DNA from 2 places in the Bordetella genomosp. 6 genome. Region 1 is predicted to be linked to the other one. Evidence: riboswitches for the same ligand, from Rfam matches in the RefSeq annotation. Region 1 holds a riboswitch; the other holds the start of a gene.
What was found. Region 1 has a riboswitch for glycine ahead of gcvT (glycine cleavage system aminomethyltransferase GcvT). Riboswitches for the same ligand answer to the same signal wherever they lie in the genome.
Positions count from the first base shown of each region.

Region 2: it holds a riboswitch for glycine, as region 1 does, so the genes downstream of both, CAL11_RS10640 (D-amino acid dehydrogenase) here and gcvT (glycine cleavage system aminomethyltransferase GcvT) in region 1, are expected to answer to the same signal.

Region 1 is NZ_CP021107.1:4,265,233-4,276,134, forward strand. Features, by position in the region: gene CAL11_RS20060 (Bug family tripartite tricarboxylate transporter substrate binding protein) at 1-724, opposite strand, end outside; gene CAL11_RS20065 (CaiB/BaiF CoA transferase family protein) at 756-1,967, opposite strand; gene CAL11_RS20070 (FadR/GntR family transcriptional regulator) at 2,037-2,777, shown strand; gene gcvP (aminomethyl-transferring glycine dehydrogenase) at 2,937-5,801, opposite strand; gene gcvH (glycine cleavage system protein GcvH) at 5,861-6,235, opposite strand; gene gcvT (glycine cleavage system aminomethyltransferase GcvT) at 6,317-7,417, opposite strand; glycine riboswitch at 7,498-7,617, opposite strand; glycine riboswitch at 7,639-7,731, opposite strand; gene CAL11_RS20090 (ZIP family metal transporter) at 7,812-8,705, opposite strand; gene CAL11_RS20095 (superoxide dismutase) at 8,702-9,337, opposite strand; gene CAL11_RS20100 (aminoacetone oxidase family FAD-binding enzyme) at 9,440-10,645, opposite strand; gene CAL11_RS20105 (arginine/lysine/ornithine decarboxylase) at 10,718-10,902, opposite strand, start outside.
Region 2 is NZ_CP021107.1:2,278,987-2,289,888, reverse strand. Features, by position in the region: gene CAL11_RS10675 (enoyl-CoA hydratase/isomerase family protein) at 1-28, shown strand, start outside; gene CAL11_RS10670 (crotonase/enoyl-CoA hydratase family protein) at 58-858, shown strand; gene CAL11_RS10665 (Bug family tripartite tricarboxylate transporter substrate binding protein) at 890-1,864, shown strand; gene CAL11_RS10660 (3-hydroxyacyl-CoA dehydrogenase NAD-binding domain-containing protein) at 1,875-3,959, shown strand; gene CAL11_RS10655 (acetyl-CoA C-acyltransferase) at 3,956-5,128, shown strand; gene CAL11_RS10650 (iron-containing alcohol dehydrogenase) at 5,125-6,279, shown strand; gene CAL11_RS10645 (acyl-CoA thioesterase) at 6,276-6,743, shown strand; gene CAL11_RS10640 (D-amino acid dehydrogenase) at 6,754-7,965, opposite strand; glycine riboswitch at 8,125-8,213, opposite strand; gene CAL11_RS10635 (FAD-dependent monooxygenase) at 8,303-9,508, opposite strand; gene CAL11_RS10630 (Bug family tripartite tricarboxylate transporter substrate binding protein) at 9,548-10,543, opposite strand; gene CAL11_RS10625 (LysR family transcriptional regulator) at 10,699-10,902, shown strand, end outside.

The DNA of each region.
Region 1 (10,902 bases):
TGCCGGGAAAGCGCTCGCTCATGCTGGGCACGCCGGGCATGGCCGCCACCGGGCGGGCCGTGGTCACCGCCAGCGCGCGCACCTTGCCCTGCTGCACGAACGCGGTGCCCGCGGACGTATCGACGACCATGGCCGTGACCTGGCCGCCGATCACATCGGTCAGCGCCTGGGGGCTGCTCTTGTAGGGCACCGAAATCATGTCCAGCTGCGCCTGCTTGGTCAGCGCCATGCCTGCGGCGAGGTGGGCCGTGTTGGCGTTGGCCCAGGTCACCCTGCCCGGCTCGGCGCGCGCCTTGCCGATGAACTGGTCGAAGTCGCGGATCGGCGAGTCGGCGCCGACCACCAGCATGGACGGAATGTCGGACAGCCGGGCGACGGCCGTGAAATCCTTTAGCGGTTCGTACGGCAGCTTCTTGAACAGGAACGGCGCGGCCGACAGCGTGGAGTTCGACCCCAGGAACAGGGTGTATCCGTCGGGCTGCGTGCGGGCCACCTGCGTGGCCGCGATGCTGCCGTTGGCCCCGGGCTTGTTCTCGACCACGAAGGGTTGCTTCAGTTCCTCGCTCAGGCGCGTCGCATAGTAGCGGGCGACGTTGTCGGTGCCGCTGCCGGGGGCGAACGCCACCATGATACGGACCGGCTGTTCAGGATAGGCCGCGTGCGCGGCGGTGGCCGCCAGCGAGGCGATGGCGGCGCACAGGGCGCGGCGCATGAAAGCGTGCATGTTGTCTCCTTGTACGAGTGGGATGGCTCTTTCAGGCCATCTGTTGCATCAGATCCCGGACTTCCGGATCGGAGTAGCCGGCGTCGGCAAGCACCGACGCCCAGTCCTGATTGAGGCTCGGCGGCCGCTTGGGCTTGGTCAGGCGCTTGCCGTCAAACCGCACCGGCTGGGCCACGCCTCTGAGCGGCCCGGCCTCGGCACCGGCCTCGGGGTAGTCGAACACCATGCCCGACTCGCGCGTATGCGGATGCGCATCGACCTCGGCCAGCGTATGGATGGGCGAACAGGGAATGCCGGCCTGCTCGAGCGCGGGCAGCCATTCGTCGCGGGTGCGCGCCGCCAGCAGCTCGCGCGTGACCGCCAGAGTCTGCGCGCGGTTGGCCACGCGCCGCGCGTTGGTGGCAAAGCGCGGGTCGCTGGCCAGCTCGGGACGCCCGGCCAGGGCGCAGAATGCGCGCCACAGCGCGTCGTTGGCGATGCCCAGGATGATGGGGCTGTCGGCGGTGGCGAAATCCTGGTACGGGCAGAGCGACTCATGCCCGGCGCCCGCGCGCGCCGGCTCCGTGCCGCGGGCCCAGTACCCCTGCATGAAGTAGCCCATGAAACCGAGCGCGGTATCGAACAGCGAGGCGTCCACGGTGACGCCGCGGCCGGTGGCGTCGCGCTGGCGCAAGGCCGCCAGGATGCCGATCAGGGCGTGCAGGCCGGTAGCCTGGTCCACCGGCGAGAACGGGCTGCGCACCGCGCCGCCCTCGGCCTCGCCCGTGATCGAAATCATGCCGCAGAAAGCCTGCAGCACCACATCGAACCCCTTGCCGCGGCTCAGGCTGCCGACCGGGCCGAAACCGGAGATGGCGCAGTACACGAGGCGGGGATTGATGCCGGACAAGGCCTCCCGATCGACGCCCAGCTTTTGCGCCACGCCGGGACCGAAACTGTGGACCACCACGTCGGCCCAGGCGGCCAGCCGCAGCACGACGGCGCGCCCATGCGCCGATTTCAGGTCCAGTGCGATGCTGCGCTTGTTGCGGTTGCAGCTGAGGAACACCGCCGCCTGGCCATCCTGGAATGGCGGCCAGCCGCGCGTATCGTCGCCCTGCCCGGCCGCCTCGACCTTGATCACGTCGGCGCCCATGTCGGCCATGTATTGCGTGCACAGCGGCCCGGCCAGGACCTTGGACAAGTCCAGCACGCGCACGCCGCCCAGCGGGGCGGGCGGGACGGAAGAAGAGACTGCAGCCATGATGTCCAACCAAAAGTTCAATGGTTGACCATTATATGGATAACCAAACGCTGTACAATGGCCGTAGCGATGAAAACCGTAGAGACAAACCCTAATCCGCTGGGTCCGATCAAGGCCGTGCGTTCGCGCGACCTGCTGGCCGACGCCCTGCGCGAACAGATCCTCAGCGGCGCCCGCCCCAGCGGCGTGGCCTTGCCTTCGGAACGCGAGCTCACCGAAGAAACCGGCCTGAGCCGCGCCGCCGTCCGCGACGCGCTGCGCGTGCTCGAAAGCGAAGGCCTGATCGAGACCCGCCAGGGCCGCTACGGCGGTTCGGTGGTCAAGCTGCCGGCCAACGACGCGCTGGCCCGCCCCGTGGCGCTGTTTGCCCGCGCGCGCGGCGTCTCGCTGCAGGAGATGATCGAAGCCCGCGTCGCCATCGAGCCGACCATCGCCGAGCTCGCCGCGCTGCGCCGCACGCCCGAAGACCTGCAGGCGCTGGTGCGGGCAACCGACCTGCTGCAGGAGGCCCTGCCCGACGTGGCGCAATTCCTGGATCTCAACGTGCGCTGGTACTTCGCGCTGGCCGACGCCTGCCACAACGACCTGCTGCGCGCGTTCATCGTGTCCATCGCCGGCCTGATCCTGGAGGCGACCAGCCGCGAAGGACAGACGCCCGAACCTACCCGGCGCCTCATCCTGCAGGCGCACCGCCGCGTGGTCGAAGCCGTCATCGCCGGCGACGCGCCGGCCGCCCGCCGCCGCATGGAACGCCACGTCGCCGGCTACCAGGAGCACTACGAACGGCTGGGAATCACGCCGAAGGCGTGACTGCCGGCAAGAGTCGATGGCGTACGGCAATGTGCCTGTCCCATCCGGGACAGGCGGACGCCATGAAATCTTGCAGGTGACTGTCCCCGCAGAGGGGCAGGCCCCAGTAGAAACGCCGGCCCGAAGGCCGGCGTTTCTACTGGGCGCGCGCGTCGCCGCCTACGCGTAGGCTTCCACCGGCAGGCAGGCGCACACCAGGTTGCGGTCGCCATAGGCGTTGTCCACCCGCGCCACCGGCGGCCAGTACTTGTTCTCGCGCAGCGACGCCACCGGATAGGCGGCCTGCTGGCGCGGATAGTCGTGGTGCCATTCATCGGCCAGCAGCATCTGGGCCGTATGGGGCGCATTGCGCAGCACGTTGTCGTCGCGGTCGCGTTCGCCGCTTTCGACCTGCGCGATCTCGGCGCGGATGGCGATCATGGCCTCGATGAAACGCTCCAGCTCGGCCAGGCCTTCGGATTCGGTGGGCTCGACCATCAGCGTGCCGGCCACCGGAAAGCTCATGGTCGGCGCGTGGAATCCGTAGTCCATCAGGCGCTTGGCGATGTCCTCGGCGCTGATGCCGCTGGTTTCCTTCAGGGGCCGCACATCCAGGATGCACTCGTGCGCCACGCGGCCATTGCGGCCCGCATACAGCACCGGATAGTGGTCGCGCAGGCGCGTGGCGATGTAGTTGGCGTTGAGGATGGCGACCTCGGTGGCGCGGCGCAGGCCCTCTGCGCCCATCAGGGCGATGTACACGTAGGGAATCGGCAGGATGCCGGCCGAGCCGTACGGCGCGGCCGAGACCGGACCGACCTTGGCCGCGGGGTCGAGGCGGCCCTGGGCGTCGAGCACGCCGGGCAGGTAGGGCGCCAGGTGGGCGCGCACCGCCACCGGGCCCACGCCCGGCCCGCCGCCGCCGTGCGGAATGCAGAAGGTCTTGTGCAGGTTCAGGTGCGAGACGTCCGAGCCGAACTTGCCGGGCTGCGCCACGCCGACCATGGCGTTCATGTTGGCGCCGTCCAGGTAGACCTGCCCGCCGGCCTCGTGCACCGCGTCGCAGATTTCGGTCACGGCTTCCTCGAACACGCCGTGCGTCGAGGGATAGGTAATCATCAGCGCGGCCAGGCGCTCGCCCACCTGCGCGATCCTGGCGCGCAGGTCGGCCAGGTCGACGTTGCCGTTGGCGTCGGACGCCACCACCACCACGTCCATGCCGGCCAGCTGGGCCGACGCCGGGTTGGTGCCGTGCGCCGAAGCCGGGATCAGGCAGACATTGCGCTGGGGCTGGCCATTGGCCTGGTGGTAGGCGCGGATCGCCAGCAGGCCGGCGTACTCGCCCTGCGCGCCCGAGTTGGGCTGCAGGCTGATGCCGTCGTAGCCGGTGATTTCGCACAGCTGCGCCGACAGGCCGTCGATCAGCTCGCGATAGCCCGGCGTCTGCGAGGCCGGCGCGAACGGGTGGATCAGCGCGAACTCGGGCCAGGTGATGGGAATCATCTCGGCCGTGGCGTTCAGCTTCATGGTGCACGAACCCAGCGGGATCATGGTGCGGTCCAGCGCCAGGTCCTTGTCGGCCAGCTTGCGCAGGTAGCGCAGCATGTCGGTCTCGGACTGCACGCTGGAGAACACCGGGTGCGACAGGATGGGACCCTGGCGGCGCACCGCCGCGGGGATGCCGTCCATCGACGCCTGCGGCGGCGCCAGCACCACCTCGTCCTTGCCCAGGCCGGCCGCGAACACGTTGACCAGGGCCTGCAGGTCGGCGAGCGTCACGGTCTCGTCCAGCGACACCGCCAGACGCGCGCCATCGACCTGGCGCAGGTTGATCCGGGCGCAATCCGCGGCGGCCAGGATGGCCGGGGTGGCCGCGCCGGTTTCCAGCAGCAGCGTGTCGAACCAGGTGTCGTTGGCGACGTTCACGTCCAGCCCGGCCAGCGCCGCGCGCAGCGCGCCGGTGAGGCTTTGCACGCGCTCGGCGATGCGGCGCACGCCGCGCGGGCCATGCCATACGGCGTACAGGCCGGCCATCACGGCCAGCAGCACCTGGGCGGTGCAGATGTTGGAGGTGGCCTTCTCGCGGCGGATGTGCTGCTCGCGCGTCTGCAGGGCCAGGCGCAGCGCCGGGTTGCCCTGGGCGTCCTTCGAGACGCCGACCAGCCGGCCGGGCATGTTGCGCTTGTACGCATCGCGGCAGGCCATGAAGCCGGCGTGCGGGCCGCCGAAGCCGAACGGCACGCCGAAGCGCTGCGCCGAGCCGACGGCGATGTCGGCGCCCCATTGCCCCGGCGGCTCGATCAGCGCCAGCGCCAGCAGGTCGGTCACGCAGGCGACCACGGCGCCCTGCGCGTGCGCGGCTTGCGCCAGTTCGCGGTAATCGGCCACGCCGCCCAGGCTGTGCGGATACTGCAGCAGCACGCCGAAGCATTCGGGCAGGCCGCGCGACTCGTCGCCGATCACCAGTTCGATGCCCAGGCCCTCGGCGCGCGTGCGCACCACCTCAAGCGTCTGCGGGTGGCAGTGCTGCGACACGAAGAACACCGGGCTGGACGAACGGCTGCCGCGGCGCGCCAGCGTCATGGCCTCGGCCGCGGCGGTGCCCTCGTCCAGCAGCGAGGCATTGGAAATGTCCAGGCCGGTCAGGTCGGCGACCATGGTCTGGTAATTGAGCAGCGCCTCCAGGCGGCCCTGCGAGATTTCGGGCTGGTACGGCGTGTAGGCGGTGTACCAGGCCGGGTTCTCGAGCACGTTGCGCAACACCACGTTGGGCGTGTGCGTGCCGTAGTACCCCTGGCCGATGTAGTTGCGGTAGATCTGGTTGCGCGCCGCAATCCGCTTCAGGTCCTGCAGCACATCGGTTTCGCTGCGCGCGGCGGGCAGCGCCAGCGGCGCACGGCTGCGGATGCGGGGCGGCACGACTTCGTCGATCAGCGCATCCAGGCTGGATGCGCCGATGGCGGCCAGCATGGTGGCCTGGTCGTCGTCGGACGGGCCGATATGGCGGGGAATGAAATCGGAATGGGTGTCAGGGGCGCGCGACATGGTGTTCTCGAAATAACGGGGAGGCGGGGCCGGCCCGCTGGCCGGCCCGGTGCGGCCTGTCAGCCGGCGACGGCCTGGTAGCCGGCCGCGTCAAGCAGCTTGTCCAGGTCGGCCGCGTTCGCCGGCTTGATCTTGAAGATCCAGGCGGTATAGGCCGATTCGTTGATCAAGCTGGGGTTGGCTTCGAGTTCGTCGTTGAACGCGACGATCTCGCCGTCGACCGGCGCATAGATGTCGGAGGCGGCCTTGACCGACTCGACCACGCCGGCGGTCTCGCCGGCCTTCAGCGCGGCGCCGACCTTGACGTCGCCGACGAAGACCAGGTCGCCCAGCTGCTCCTGGGCGTTGTCGGTGATGCCGACGACGAACACATCGCCTTCGGCTTGGACCCATTCGTGGGACTCGGTGTACTTGCGATCGGTGGGCAGGCTCATGGGAGCTCCTCTGGCAATTCGGTGGGGATGGAGAAAGTTTGCGCGCCTCCGGCGGCCGGCGGCCGCGCGGAAGCCTCGAGTTTACGAGTGTTCGACGGCTTTGCCGTTACGCACGAACGGCAATTTGCATACCAGGGCGGGCACCCACTTGCCGCGGATTTCGACCTCGACGGCGTCGCCGGGCTGCACGCCCACCGGCACGCGGGCAAAACCCACCGACACGCCCAGGGTGGGCGACATGGTGCCGCTGGTGAGCTCGCCCATGCCCTGCGCGCAGCGCACCGGCATATGGGCGCGCATCACGCCGCGCTCCTGCAGCTTCAGGCCGACGAAGGCGCGCGGCACGGCGAACTGCTCGATGGCGTCGCGCCCCACGAAGCGGCGCGCCTCGTCCTTGAGGGAAACGGTCCAGCTCAGGCCCGCCTGGTTGGGATGGACGAGTTCGTCCATGTCCTGGCCGTAGAGGTTCATGCCCGCCTCCAGGCGCAGCGTGTCGCGCGCGCCCAGGCCGCAGGGCCGCACGCCCTGCGCCAGCAGGTCGCGCCACAGCTGGACCACCGCGTCGGCGGGCAGCACGATCTCGAAGCCGTCCTCGCCGGTGTAGCCGGTGCGCGCCACCAGCGTGTCGGCCGCGACGGCCGCGGCCGAGAACGGCGCCAGCGGCTCGGACGCCGCCTGCCACGCGGGACGGGCCGCCCACACCTTGGCGCGGGCATTGGGACCTTGCACCGCCACCATGGCCAGGTCGCGGCGCGGCGTGATCGCGACATCGAAACCGTCGGCGGCGGCCACGCGCTGCATCCAGGCGATGTCCTTGTCGGCGGTGCCGGCGTTGACCACCACGCGCCACTGGTCGGGCGCGAAGTAATAGATGATGAGGTCGTCGATGATGCCGCCCTGCGGGTTCAGCATGCAGCTGTACAGGGCCTTGCCCGGCGTGGCCAGGCGGGCCACGTCGTTGGCCACCAGGCGGCGCAGGAAGGCGGTGGCGTCGGCGCCGCCGACATCGACGTTGAGCATGTGCGAGACGTCGAACATGCCCGCGTCCTGGCGCACCGCGTGGTGCTCTTCCAGTTGCGAGCCATAGGCCAGCGGCATGTCCCAGCCGCCGAAGTCGACCATACGGGCGCCGGCGGCAAGATGTTCTTCGGCCAAGGGGGTGCGTTTGAGCGGTGCGGACATGCGAGGGCTCCAGCGGCAGCATTGCCAGGATTACGGAATGCCGGCCCCGATGCGGAAAGCGCCCGGGGACCGGTCGAATTTTCCGCCCCTCTGTCCTTTTGCCTGAGAGTTACCCCGCGCGAGCGGGTTTGCACCTTCGGCGCCTGGGCTGCGCGCACACCGCGAAGGTGGCCGCGCCAGGTCTCTCCAGAGTGCTGTTTCGAGCGCGCCAGGCGCTACTCGATGCAGTCGCGGTATGGGTTACCTGAGCGATTCCGGGCGAATTGCGCCTTCGGCGGCAGCCGCGATCGGCCGCTCTCTCCCGCGACATGCGTGACAGCGCGCAAAGCATACATCGAAAGCGCCATGCCGCAAAGCGTCCGGTTCGGCGCCGATCCGCCCCTGTTTCGGCGCCTCAGCCCAGCGCGGTATCGAGCAGCATCATCAGCACGAACCCCAGCATCAGGCCGGCGGTGGCCGGCACTTCATGGCCCTTGCGGTGCGACTCGGGGATGATCTCGTGGCTGATGACGAACAGCATGGCGCCGGCGGCGAAACCCAGCCCCCACGGCAGCAGCGCGGCCGACCAGCCCACCACCGCCGCGCCCGCGATGGCGCCCAGCGGCTCGACCAGCCCGGACAGCATGCCCAGCGCCACCGAGAACGCACGGCTGTAGCCGGCGGCCAGCAAGGCCAGCGCCACCACCAGCCCCTCGGGCACGTCCTGGATGGCGATGCCGGTTGCCAGCGCCGTGCCGCGCAGGCTGTCGCCGCCGGCATAGCCCACGCCGATGGCCAGGCCCTCCGGCACGTTGTGCAGCATGATCGCGAACACGAACAGCCAGGTGCGGCGCAGGGTGCGCGAGGTGCGCCCTTCCTTGCCCTTGATGAAGTGCTCGTGCGGCAACAGCCTGTCGCTGGCCAGCAAGGCCGCCCCGCCCAGCAGGATGGCCGCCCCCACCAGGATGCCCGCCCCCCAGGGGCCATAGCCCTGGGCACCGGCCGCGGCGATGCCCGGCGCCACCAGCGAGAAGGCGCTGGCCGCCAGCATGACGCCGGCGCCGAAGCCGAACATGCAATCCTGCACGCGCTGCGACAGGGTCTGGGAGAAGATCACCGGGACCGCGCCCAGCGCGGTGGCCCCGGCGGCCACCATGCCGCCGGCCATGGCCAGGGCGACGTGCGGCCAGCGCGCGTCGAGGAGCTCCCACAACTGGTAGCAGGCCAGGCAGGCCACCAGCACCGCCAGGGTCATGGCGCTGACGCTGGTGAGCGCGGGGCGGACGCGATGGCGGCTATGGGTGTTCATGCGGCCTCCCGGCCGAGCCCGGCCAGCGCGAACTCGTAGCGGCGCGCCACTTCGGCCCAGTCCACCACCCGGTAGAACGCCTCGATGTATTCGGGGCGGCGGTTCTGGTACTGGAGGTAATACGCGTGCTCCCAGACGTCCAGGCCGAGTATCGGGGTATTGCCGTCCATGAGCGGCGAATCCTGGTTGGCGCTGCTTTCGACCCGCAGGCGGCCGGCCGGCGTGACGGTCAGCCAGGCCCAGCCGCTGCCGAAACGGCCCAGCGCGGCCTGCGTGAAGGCCGCCTGGAACGCGTCGTGCCCGCCCAGCTGGGCCTGGATGTCGGCCGCCAGCCGGCCATCCGGACGGCCGCCGCCCGACGGCGACATGATGGTCCAGAACAGGCTGTGGTTGGCATGGCCGCCGCCGTGGTTGCGCACCGCGTCATGGATGCCCGGCGGCAGCGCCGGGATCCGGCGCAGCAGTTGCTCGACCGGTTCGTCGCGGCCCAGGCCGGCGCCTTCGAGCGCGGCGTTCAGGCCGTTGACGTAGGCCTGGTGATGACGCGTATGGTGTATTTCCATCGTGCGCGCATCGATATGCGGCTCGAGCGCATCGTAGGCATACGAAAGCGCGGGCAGGACGTATGGCATGCGGTCTCCGGCATTTGCATTCGGTAAAGACAAATGATAGTCATTTCCATTTACCAAAACAATAGGCACGCGGCCCTGCCCGCATGCGCCGTGCCCGCCAGGCTAGAGCGCGTTGCCGCAGGCGTACCCCGACGCCCACGCCCACTGGAAGTTGTAGCCGCCCAGCCAGCCGGTCACGTCGACCGCCTCGCCGATGAAATACAGCCCCGGCACGCCGCGCGCCTGCATGGACTTCTGGTCCAGGCCGCGCGTGTCGACGCCGCCGCGCATCACTTCGGCTTTCTTGTAGCCGGCCGTGCCGCTGGGCACCAGGCGCCAGTCATGGATCAGCGCCGCCAGCGCCCGCAAGGTGCGGTCCGGCACGTCGGCCAGGCGTGCGCCGGCCAGGTCCGCGCCGACGGCGCGCCCGGCCGCCTCCAGCCAGGTGTCGGCCAGCCGCCGGGGCCACAGGCCGGCCAGCACGGTATGCAGTTGCTGCCGGTTGCCCGGCTTGGCGCCGATCAGCTCGGCGGCCAGGTCGCGGCCGGGCGCCAGGTCCAGCACGATGGGCTCGCCGGGCTTCCAGTAGCTCGATATCTGCAGGATGGCGGGGCCGGACAGGCCCCGGTGGGTGAACAGCAGGTCTTCCAGGAACGCCGCGCGCGCCTTGCCCTGTCCGGTCGACAGCGTGACTTCCAGGGCGACGCCCGAGAGCGCGGCGAACGGCTGCCATTGCGCCGGATCGAATGTCAGGGGCACCAGGGCCGGCCGCGGTTCGACGACCTTCAGGCCGAACTGGCGCGCCACCTTGAGCGCGTAGTCGGTCGCGCCCAGTTGCGGGATCGCCATGCCGCCGGTGGCCACCACGACCGCGCGCGCGTCGATCGCGCCGGTGCTGGTGCGCAACGTGTAGCCGCCGCCCTCGTGGCGGGCGATCTCGTCCACGCGGCACGGCATGCGCCAGGCCACCCCGCCCTGCCCGCACTCGGCGCGCAGCACCTCGATGATGGTTTCGCTGCTGTCGTCGCAGAACAATTGGCCGCGATGCTTTTCGTGCCAATGCACCCGGTGGCGGCGCAGCAGGCCGAGGAAGTCCTGCGGGGTGTAGCCGGCCAGCGCCGAGCGGCAGAAATGCGGGTTGTCGGACAGGAAGTTGGCCGGGCCGGCGCCCAGGTTGGTGAAATTGCAGCGCCCGCCGCCGGAGATGCGGATCTTCTCGGCCAGCTTGGCGGCATGATCGATCAGCACCACGCGCAGGCCGCGCTGGCCCGCCACGGCGGCGCACATCATGCCGGCGGCGCCGGCGCCGATGACGGCGACATCGAACATCGAAACGGGATACTCCGTGAAAGACAACGCCGCGCCGCCCGCCCCGGGGCGACGCGGCGCGGCGCGTTGGACTTACTGCCCGCCGGCTTCCTTCAGGCAGTCGACGTAGTAGCGCTTGGCGCCATCGGGGCCCACCTCGTCGGCCAGGCCGTGGATGTAGGTCTCGAAACCGGGGAAGCGTTCGTTGAACTCGCGCGCGAACTGCAGGTACTGCACGATGGTCCGGTTGAAGCGCTCGCCCGGGATCAGCAGCGGGA
Region 2 (10,902 bases), 2.0 Mb from region 1:
GCGCGCGCCGCGCTGGAGCGGACGTTAAGAATTGCTCAACGAGGAGAAACAACGGATATGACCCGATTTCTTGAGGTGGAGCGGCGCGGCCGCATTTGTATCGTCAGAATGAATCGCCCCGAGGCGCGCAATGCGCTGACCGATACAGAGCAGTTCCAGGAGTTCGAGGATCTTGTGCGCGACCTAAACACCGACCTGGACGTAAGGGCGGCGATCCTGACCGGCAACGGCCCCTCTTTCTGCGCGGGTGGCAATGTCAAGAAGATGCTGGAGGATTATGGCCCGGACAGCGGGCCCGCGGCGCGCATCCCCGCCAAGTACGCCACGGGAATCCAACGCATTCCCATGGCCCTGGCGCAACTGGACGTGCCCTTGATCGCCGCGGTCAACGGCGCAGCCATCGGCGCGGGCTGCGATCTGGCCTGCATGTGCGATATCCGCATCGCCGCCGACGATGCGCGATTCGCCGAAAGTTTCGTCAAGCTGGGCATTATTCCGGGCGATGGCGGATCCTGGTTCCTGCCGCGCATCGTCGGGCTGGCGCGCACCTACGAAATGGCCTTCACCGGCGACATGCTGGATGCGGCAACCGCGCTGCAATGGAACCTGGTTTCCAGCGTCGTGCCGGCGGGGCAACTCATGGACGCCGCGTGCCAGCTGGCCGAGCGGATTGCCGCCAACCCGCCGCAGCAAGTGCGCTTTGCCAAGCGACTGATCCGCGAAGGGCTGCACCAGCGGCTGGAGGCCATGCTTGAACTCTCCAGGCTGTACCAAACCCTGTCGCATCGCACCGCCGACCACCAGGAGGGCATCGCGGCCCTGCTGGAAAAGCGGCCGCCGGTTTTCCACGGACGCTGAAGTCCGCACCGTTCTAGCACGAGAGGAGACCATGAGAAAAAAACAGTTCGTTCTGTCGGTCCTGCTGGGCGCGACATCGCTGCTTGCGAGCAGCGCGCCGCTGGCGCAGCAAACATTCCCGGCGCGCCCGATCCGGCTCATCGTGCCGTTCGCGCCGGGCAGCGGCACCGACAACACGGCGCGCTATCTGGCGCGCGAGATGGAAGCCGTCTTCAGTTCGCCGGTGGTGGTCGAGAACCATCCTGGCGCCAACAGCTTCATCGCCGCCAAGATGGTGGCCGCCGCGCAGCCCGACGGCTATGCATTGCTGATCTCCGGGTCGTCGGCCATGACGGTCAACGCGGCCATCTTCAAGGCGCTGCCCTACGACCCGCTGAAGGATTTCGCGCCGGTCGCACGGCTGGCAAAGGGCGCGATGGGCCTGGCGGTAAATGCCGAGTCTCCCTACCGTTCGGTGGACGATCTGGTCGCGGCGATGCGGGAGCGGCCTGGCGCGCTGAACTACGGCTCGGGCAGCGCCGCCTACCAGATCACCACGGAGCTGTTCCTTTCGATGGCCAGCAGCAAGGCCAGCCACATTCCCTACAAGGGGGCTGCCCAGGCGTTGACGGACCTGGCCGGCAGACAAGTCGATTTCGCGTTCGCCGATTACGCGGCGCTGGTGCCTTTCCTGCGCTCCGGAAAATTGCGCCTGCTGGCCGTCAGCAGCGCCGAGCGCCTGGAAAGCGAGCCCGGCGTGCCCACGGTCGAGCAGGCGGGCTATCCGGGTTTCGACATGGTGAACTGGACTTCGGCGTTCGCGCCGGCCGGTACGCCCGAGCCGGTCATCGACAAGCTGAGCAGCGCCATCGTGGCGATTTACGAGCGTCCGCAGACGCAGGAGTTCCTGGCCGGCACGAATTGGGACAGCTTTGCGGCGGGTCCCGCGGCGTTGCGCCGGTACCAGATCGACGAGATCGCCAAGTGGAGCCGCGCGGCCGAGATCGCCGGCATCGAGAAACAGTAGGAGCCTGGACATGTCGGTAGCGATCACGATGCGGGGCGAGATAGGGGTGCTGACCCTGGACAGCCCGCCAGTGAATGCATTGGGCCATGCGTTGCGGCGCGACCTGGCCCGCTGCCTGGAGGACGCGTATGCGAGGCCGCAATTGCGGGCATTGCTGCTCGTCAGCGCCCGCGCCGGCATCTTCTCGGCCGGCGCGGATATCAAGGAGTTCGACCATGCCGGCCCGCAGCAGGCCCCCGGGCTGGGCGAACTGATCGACCGGATCGAGAGCGGGCCGTTGCCCGTGGTGGCGCTGCTCGACGGCGTGACGCTGGGCGGCGCGCTGGAGCTTGCGCTGGGGTGCCACTACCGGCTGGTGTCGCCGCGCGCTTCGCTGGGATTGCCGGAGATAAAGCTGGGATTGCTGCCCGGCGCCGGGGGGACGCAGCGCCTGCCGCGCCTGGTGGGCGCGCGCCAGGCCGTCGAGATGGTGCTCGGCGGCGAACCCGTGACCGGCGAGACCGCGCTGCGGCACAAGCTGGCCGATGCGCGGGTGCCGCAGGTCGATACGCTGGAGCAGGCGCTGGCGTGGATGCGCGGCGCGCCGGGCGGGTTGGCGCCGCGCCGGGCGTCCAGCCTGCCCGCGCTGGCGCCGCAAGCCATCGCCGAGGCGGCGCGCGAAGCCGCCATCCGGCCAGTCGGCAGCGCGCCGGCGCGCGAGGCGGCGCTGCTATGCCTGGCCGCGGCGCAGGGGCCGTATGAAGCCGGGCGGGCGCTGGAGCATGACTGGTTCGCGCGTCTGCGCGACGGCCCCGAGGCGCGGGCCTTGCGCTATGCCTTCTTCGCCGAACGGCCGCGCGCGCCGGCCGGCGATGCCTCGGCCAGGCGCATCGACCAGGTCGCGGTCATCGGGGCCGGCACGATGGGCACCGGCATCGTTATCTGCCTGGCCGAGGCCGGCCTGCCGGTGCTCTGGCACGATGTGGATGCCGGCTGCCTGGCGCAGGGGCGCGCGCGCGTGCGGCAGCATTTCGATCGCCAGGTCTCGCGCAAGCGCTTGACGCCTGGCCAGGCCGACCAGTACGCCAGCGCCGTCACGACGGTCGGCGACATGGCGGACGTCGCGCAAGCGGACCTGGTCATCGAGGCCGTGTTCGAAGATATGGAGGTCAAGCGCGGGGTTTTCCGCCAACTCGACCGCATCCTCAAGCCGGGCGCCATCCTCGGCACCAACACCTCGACGCTGGACGTCAACCGGATCGCGCACGCCACGCGGCGTCCGCCGGACGTGGTCGGCCTGCATTTCTTCAGCCCCGCGCCGGTGATGCCCTTGCTGGAAATCGTGCGCGGCGACGCCACCCATGCGGATGTCGTGGCCGCCGTGCAGGGGCTGGCGCGGCGCTTGCGCAAGATCGCCGTGGTGGCCGGCGTGTGCGACGGTTTCATCGGCAACCGCATGTGGCACCAGTATCTGCGGCAGGCGGCCTTGCTGGTGCAGGAGGGGGCCATGCCCATGGAGGTCGACGCGGCGCTGCGCGAGTGGGGGTTCGCCATGGGGCCATTCCAGGTCGCCGACCTGGCGGGTCTGGACGTTGGCTACAGTATCCGGCAGCGGCAGCGCAGCGAAACGCCCGAGCGCCCCTGGCCGGACTGGCTGGACCGGGTCAGCGAGTCGGGCCGCCTCGGCCTGAAAGGAGGCAGCGGAATTCACGCCTATCCGGACGGCGGCCGCCAGCCCCGGCGCGATGCCGAGGTGGAAGCCATGATTGCCGCCGCCTCGCGCGAGGCGGGCGCCTCGCCCCGGGCGATTCCGGCGGGGGAAATCGTCGAGCGTTGCCTGCACGCGCTGATCGCCGAGGCCGCGCGCCTGCTGGAGGAAGGCATCGCGGCCAGCGCGGCGGACGTGGACGCGGTATTCCTGGCCGGGTACGGCTTTCCGCGATGGCGCGGCGGCCCTTGCTACAGCGCCGACGTTTCGGGCCTGCCGGCGGTCGTGGCCGCCCTACGGCGGCGCGCGGCCAACGAAGAGCCGCAATTCTGGCAACCGGCCGAACTGCTGGTCCGCCTGGCGCGACAGGGCGCGCGGCTGCGGGATTTTTGCAGGGAGGAAGCATGAACGACGAGGTGGTCATCGTCTCGACCGCCCGCACGCCCATCGGCAAGGCGTATCGCGGCGCGCTGAACAATACCCATGGCGCCACCTTGGGCGCGCACGCGGTCGAACACGCGGTGCGGCGCGCCGGCGTCGACGCAGCCGAAGTCGATGACGTCATCATGGGTTGCGGCCGGCCCGAGGGCACGGCGGGCGAGAATATCGCGCGCCAGGTCGCCTTGCGCGCCGGCCTGCCCGTGGAGGTGCCGGGCGTCACCGTCAACCGGCTTTGCTCGTCCGGATTGCAGGCCATCGCCATGGGAGCGCAGTCCATCCTGTGCGGCAGCGCGGATATGGTGGTGGCTGGCGGACTGGACTCGATTTCGTGTGTGCAGAACGAGCACATGAATCACCATATGGAGCAGGATCCGTGGCTGGCGCATCGCATGCCGGGCATCTTCCTGCCCATGATAGATACGGCCGAAGTGGTTGCCAGGCGCTACGGTATTTCGCGCCAGCGCCAGGACGACTACGCGGCCGCCAGCCAGCAGCGTGCCGCGGCGGCGCGCGCGGCGGGCCGCTTGCGCGAGGAGATTGCGCCCATGCGCGTGCGCCGTCTGGCGGTCGATCCGCCCGGCGAAATCGAAGTCCTGCTGGAGGAGGACGAGGGCATTCGTCCGGAAACGACGGCCGCGAGGCTGGCCACGCTCAAGAGCGTGCGGGAGGGCGGCTGCGTCACGGCCGGCAATGCCAGCCAGCTTTCGGACGGGGCCTCGGCCTGCGTGCTGATGCGCGCCGACGCGGCGCGAGCGCGCGGCCTGCGGCCGCTGGGAGGTTTTCGCGGCTTCACGGTGGCGGGTTGCCGTCCCGACGAAATGGGTATAGGTCCGGTGCACGCCGTGCCCAGGCTGCTGGTGCGCGCCGGGCTGGCGATCGGCGACATCGGTCTATGGGAATTGAACGAGGCGTTCGCCGTGCAGGTAATCTATTGCCGTGACCGCCTGGGCCTGCCGGACGATCGGTTGAACGTCAATGGCGGCGCCATCGCGCTCGGCCATCCCTATGGAATGTCCGGCGCGCGGCTGGTAGGGCATGCGCTGCTGGAAGGGCGCGCCCGAGGGGTGCGCTACGTCGTGGCGACCATGTGCGTGGGCGGCGGGATGGGCGCCGCGGGATTATTCGAGGTGCTATGAACGGATTCGAATTTCGGACACACGCCCGCACGCTCGCGGGCGAGGGGGCTTCGCAACGGCTGGGCGAGGCGGTCGCGGCGCAATGGGGGCCGTGCCGTATCCTGGTGGTCACCGACGAGCAGCTGGTGCGGCTGGGCCTGGTTGCCGCCTTCGCGGCGGGTCTGCGTGGCGCCGGCCATACGGTTGATGTCTACGACGGCGTGCTGGCCGACCCGCCCGAAGCGGCCGTGGACCAGGCGATCGCGCAGGCGCGCGGAATGGACGCGCAATGCGTGATCGGCTTTGGCGGCGGCTCGTCGATGGATATCGCCAAGCTGGTGGCGGCTTTCGCCCGATCCCCGGCGGACTTTCGCGATAGCTACGGGATCGATCGCGTCACCGGCGCGCGGCTGCCGCTGGTGCAGGTGCCGACCACTGCCGGCACCGGATCGGAAGCCACCCCCATTGCCATCGTGACCCGCGCGGACAGCTCCAAGGCGGGCATCGTGTCTGCCGTCCTGTATTGCGACATCGCCGTGCTGGATGCGGAGCTGACCCGCGGCCTGCCGGCGAGCGTGACCGCCGCCACCGGCATCGACGCCATCGTGCACGCCGTCGAAGCCTATACCAGCAGGTTGCGCAAGAACCCGATCTCCGATGGCCTGGCCCGCGAGGCGTTGCGCCTGCTGTGCCGTTCCATCGGCCCCGCATGCCGCGACGGCGCCGACATGGCGGCCCGCCACGACATGCTGCTGGGCGCGATGCTGGCGGGGCAGGCGTTTGCCAATGCGCCGGTGGCGGCCGTCCATGCGCTGGCGTATCCGCTGGGCGGCGCGTTCCACGTGCCGCACGGCCTGTCCAATGCCTTGATGTTCGGGGCGGTGCTGCGCTTCAACCTGCCGCGGGCTTGCGCCGCCTATGCCCAGCTTGCGCAGATCGTCTGCCCGGAAGTCGGCGGCACGGAGCAGGCGCGCGCCGAAGGGTTCGTGCGGGAGATGGCAGGCCTGGGTCCGCGGCTGGGGCTGCCGCGGCGCCTGGCCGAAGTGGGCGTGGCCGAGCCGGACCTGCCCATGCTCGCCGAACAAGCCATGCAGCAACAGCGCTTGCTGGTCAACAACCCCAGGCAGCTTGGCTACGACGACGCCTTGCGGCTTTACCGGGAGGCGCTATGAGCGACGCCACGCAGCCGTCCCCGCGCGCGCCACGGTGGCAGCGCGCCGATTTCGGCCATTTCGAGGCCATGCCGGTGCGCTGGATGGATTGCGACATGTACGGGCACGTCAACAACGTCGTGTATTACGCGTACTTCGACACGGCGGTGAATCGCTACCTGTCGCTGGCCGGCGAACTCGATCCGCGCCAGGGCGCGGTGATCGGCCTGGTGGTGGAAACGCACTGCAATTTCCACGCGCCGGCCGTATTCCCGGAAACGCTGGAGATCGGCCTGCGCGTGGCCCACGTGGGGCGCAGCAGCGTGCGCTACGAGCTGGGCGTGTTCCGGGCCGGCGACCAGCTTTGCACCGCCCAGGGCCACTTCGTGCACGTCTACGTCGACCGCGCCAGCCGCCGTCCCGTGGCGCTGCCACCTGGCCTGCGGGCATGCCTGGGCCGGCTGGACGCGGCCGGGCGCGCCTGAGGCGCGCCCGCTATTTCCCCCCGCCCGCCGCCACCGCGTCGGCCACCAGTTGCGCCGTCGCGGCCGACAGCGTCCAGCCAAGGTGGCCATGGCCGGTGTTGTAGTACACGCCCGGCCGCTTGCCAGGGCCGACGCGCGGCAACATGCTGGGCAGCATGGGCCGCAGGCCCGCCCAGGGCACGACGCGGCTGGTCGAGACCTGCGGGAAATACCTGCGCACCCACGCGATAAGCGGTTCGATGCGGTCGGCGCGGATATCGCGATTGAAGCCATTGAATTCGGCGGTGCCGGCCACCCGGAACCGGCCCGCGCCGAGCCGGCTGGTCACGATCTTGGCGCGGTCGTCCAGCAGGCTGGTCCAGGGCGCGCCGGCCTGGCTGGCCTCGTCGTCCAGGCTGACCGTGATCGAATATCCCTTGACCGGATAGACGTTGACGCGGTCGCCCACCATGCTGGCGAACTGGCGGCTGCCCACGCCGGCGCAGATCACCACCTTGTCGAAGGGTTCGACGTCCTCGGCGGTCGTGATGGCGATGGCGCCGCCGCGATGCTCGATGCCTCTGACGGGCGTTTCGTAGCGGAACACGGCGCCGTGCCGCGCGGCGGCCCGGGCCAGGCCGGTGGTGAATTTGTGGATGTCGCCGGTGGAGTCCGACTCGGTAAAGAAGCCGCCGTGGAAATCGCCCTGCAGGGCCGGTTCGATGGCGCGCATTTCCTCGGGCGATACGGGCCGCCGCTCCAGCCCGCCGGCGCGCAGCAGCGCGTTGACGCGCAAGGCGCCGTCGTACTCCTGCTTGCTGGCATAGAAGTGCAGGATGCCGCGCCGCTCGTGATCGAAATCGATCCGTTCGCGGGCCGCGATCTCGAACAGGTGCTGGCGAGCGGCGATGGCCAGGCGCACGGTCTCTATGGTGTTGGCTTCGTAGCGGGGAATCTGGCGCAGGAACTCGCCCAGCCACGAGTACTTGTGCCAGCTGGGACGGGGATTGAGCAGCAGCGGGGCGTCGCGCCGCAGCATCCAGCGCAGGCCCTTGAAGAGCGTGGAACGGCTGTTCCAGACCTCGGCATTGCTGGCGGACAGCTGTCCGCCGTTGGCGAACGAGGTTTCCATCGCGCTATAGCGGTGGCGGTCGAATACCGTGACCTGGTGTTGGCGCAATGCGAGCGCATAGGCGGTGGTGACGCCGGTGATGCCGGCGCCGATGACGGCGATTCGAGACATGGTCGTGGTCCCAGAAGAGGTTGGCGTCTGCCGGCCATCGGAATGGCCCGGCCACAACCCCATCTGTCCATTTACCTGAGAGCTTCACCCGTGCGCCGATGCAAGCGCGCCAGGGATCCCCTTCGGTGGGCGCCGTACCGCGCGCCACTCTCCAGATGTTCCTGCAGGTCGGTCCTTTTGCCTGAGAGTTTCCGGGGTGGTTGCTCCGTCGGCGTCGTCCGCTGGACGATCTCTCCCGAACTGCACGTTGGTGGAACCGGCACAACTTACAGCGATTGCGCCGGCACGACAAGGTGCCGGCGCGCATCCAAGGGGAAACCCTGTCTCCCGGAGGCGTTCAGACGGGCTCGGCGTCCACGTCGTACGTGAACAGCCATTCGTACCGTTCGCGGACCCGCGCCTCGCTCCATTGCTGTTCGACATAGGCGGCCGCGCCGGCCGCGTGCGCCAGCTCCGGGTTGTGGAAGCGCCTGGCGTTCTCGGCCGAGCCGCGCACCACGCGCGCCGTGCGCTCGACGCGCAGGTCCTGGTAGCGCACCAGCGCCCGCGGCGCGTCGGCCCGCATGCCGTCGAGGCAGCGCGCCAGCACGTAGCCGTCCTCGATGGCCATGGCCGCGCCCGAGGCCAGCATCGGCAGCGTCGGATGGCAGGCGTCGCCCAGCAGGGTGATGCGCCCGCGGGTCCATTGCGCCAGGGGTTCGCGCAGCATCATCGCCCACTTGAAGGGCGTATCCAGCGCATGGATCAGCGTCTGCACGTCCTCGTGCCAGCCGGTGAAATCGCGCGCGCATTCCGCGATCGTGCCTTCCTGGGTCCAGGATTCCACCTGCCAGTCGTCGCGCTCCAGGATGCCGACGAAGTTCACCAGTTCGCCGCGGCGCAGCGGGTAGTGGATGACGTGGGCGCCGGGGCCTACCCAGTTGACGGCATAGGGTTCGCGCAGATGCGGCGGCAGCTTGTGCGCCGGGATGACGCCGCGCCAGGCCAGCGCGCCGGAGAAGCGCGCCTGGTCCTGGCCGTGCAGCGCGGCGCGCACGCGCGAGTGCACGCCATCCGCCCCCACCAGGATATCGCCCCGGCGCGTGCTGCCGTCGGCCAGCGTGACGCTGGCCCCGGTGTCGTCCTGCGTGACGCTTTCGACCCGGGCGCCCAGTTCGATGGCGTGCGGGTCGCGCGCCAGCACGGCGTCGGCCAGCACGCGGTGCAGGTCGGCGCGGTAGATGGTCAGGTACGGGTAGCCATAGCGCTCGACCGATTGCGCGCCCAGGTCGAACAGCGGCCAGGTCTGGCCGGTGTTCCACAGGCGGATGCGCTTGCCGGAGGCCGGGCTGGCCACCTGTTCCAGCGCCGGGCCCAGGCCGAGCTGGTACAGTACGCGGTTGGCGTTGGCGCTGAGCTGGATGCCCGCGCCCAGTTCGCGCAGCTGCGCGGCCTGCTCCAGCACGCGGACTTGGAAACCGCGCGCCTGCAGGGCCAGCGCGGCGGTCAGGCCGCCCAGGCCGGCGCCCGCGATAAGGATCCGGGGTGAGGTGGTGTCGGGCATCGTGGATTGTCCTTCTGTGTAGCGGATACGTAGGCGCGGTTACTGGGGCTTGACGCCCGCGCTGCGGACCACGCCGGTCCATTTGTCGAGGTCGGCGCGGATCGACCGGGCGAACTCCTGCGGGGTGTCGCCCACCGGCTCCAGGCCCAGCGCGCTGAGCTGCTTGATGACCTCGGGATCCTTGGCGGCGGCGGCCAGCGCGTCGGTCAGCGCCTGCACGGCCGGCGCCGGCGTGCCGGCCGGCGCCATCAGGCCGAACCAGGAATAGGCCTCGAAGGGCTTGCCGATCGTCTCCGAGACGGTCGGCACGTCGGGCAGGCCGCTGTAGCGCTGGCTGCCGGTGACGGCGTAGGCGCGCAGCTTGCCGGCGTGGATCTGCGGCGTCAGCAGCGTGACCGTGTCGAACAACAGGTCGACCTGGCCGCCCATGACGTCCGTCAGGGCCGGCGCGCCGCCCCGGTAGGGCACGTGCAGCATGCGGGCGCCGGCCTCGCTCTTGAACATTTCGGCGGTCAGGTGGCCGATGGAGCCGGTGCCGGCCGAGGCCACGCTCAGGTCATGGTCCTTGGCGTAGTCGCGCAGCTGGCCGATATCCTTGGGGCCCAGGTCGGGGCGGCTGACCAGGATCAGCGGGCCGCGCACGGCCATGCCGATCGGCGTGAAGGACTTGATCGGGTCGTACTGCAGATTGGTGTACAGGGCCGGCGCGACCACGATGCTGCTGGTGCCGCCCCACAGCAGGGTGTAGCCGTCGGGCTTGGCGCGCGTGACCACGGTGGTGCCGACGCTGCCGCCGGCGCCGGCGCGGTTCTCGACGATGACGGGCTGGCCCAGCTGGTCGGCCATGACGGCGCCGAACAGGCGCGCGCTGGTGTCGGTGGGGCCGCCCGGCGGGAAGGGCACGACCAGGGTGACGGGCTTGGAAGGGAACGTCTCGGCGGCCGCGGGAGCGGCCGGACCCAGCGCCAGGGTGGCGGTGGCGGCCAGCGCCAGCACGGCGCGCAGCGTCATGGTCAATGCGGGCGAATTCGTCATGTCTCGTCTCCAGTGTCTTTTGCGGCAATGGGGCCTCGGATGGGCCGATCCACTATTTCAACGCACCGGGTTAAATAAGTAAAAGAACAATATTGGATAAATTGACAAGCAATGCTTGTTAATATGAACGCCTGTTCTCCCCGGGCCGGCCGACCATGAACTTCTCTTTTCGCCAGATGCGCGCCTTTCTTGCGGTGGCGCGCCATGCCAGCTTCACCAAGGCGGCCGAACAGCTGCACATCTCGCAGGCCGGGCTGAGCGCTATGGTGCGCGACCTGGAAACGCAGCTGGGCAGCCGGCTGTTCGAGCGCACCACGCGCGCGGTCCGCCTGACGCCGGCGGGCCAGAGCCTGTTGCCG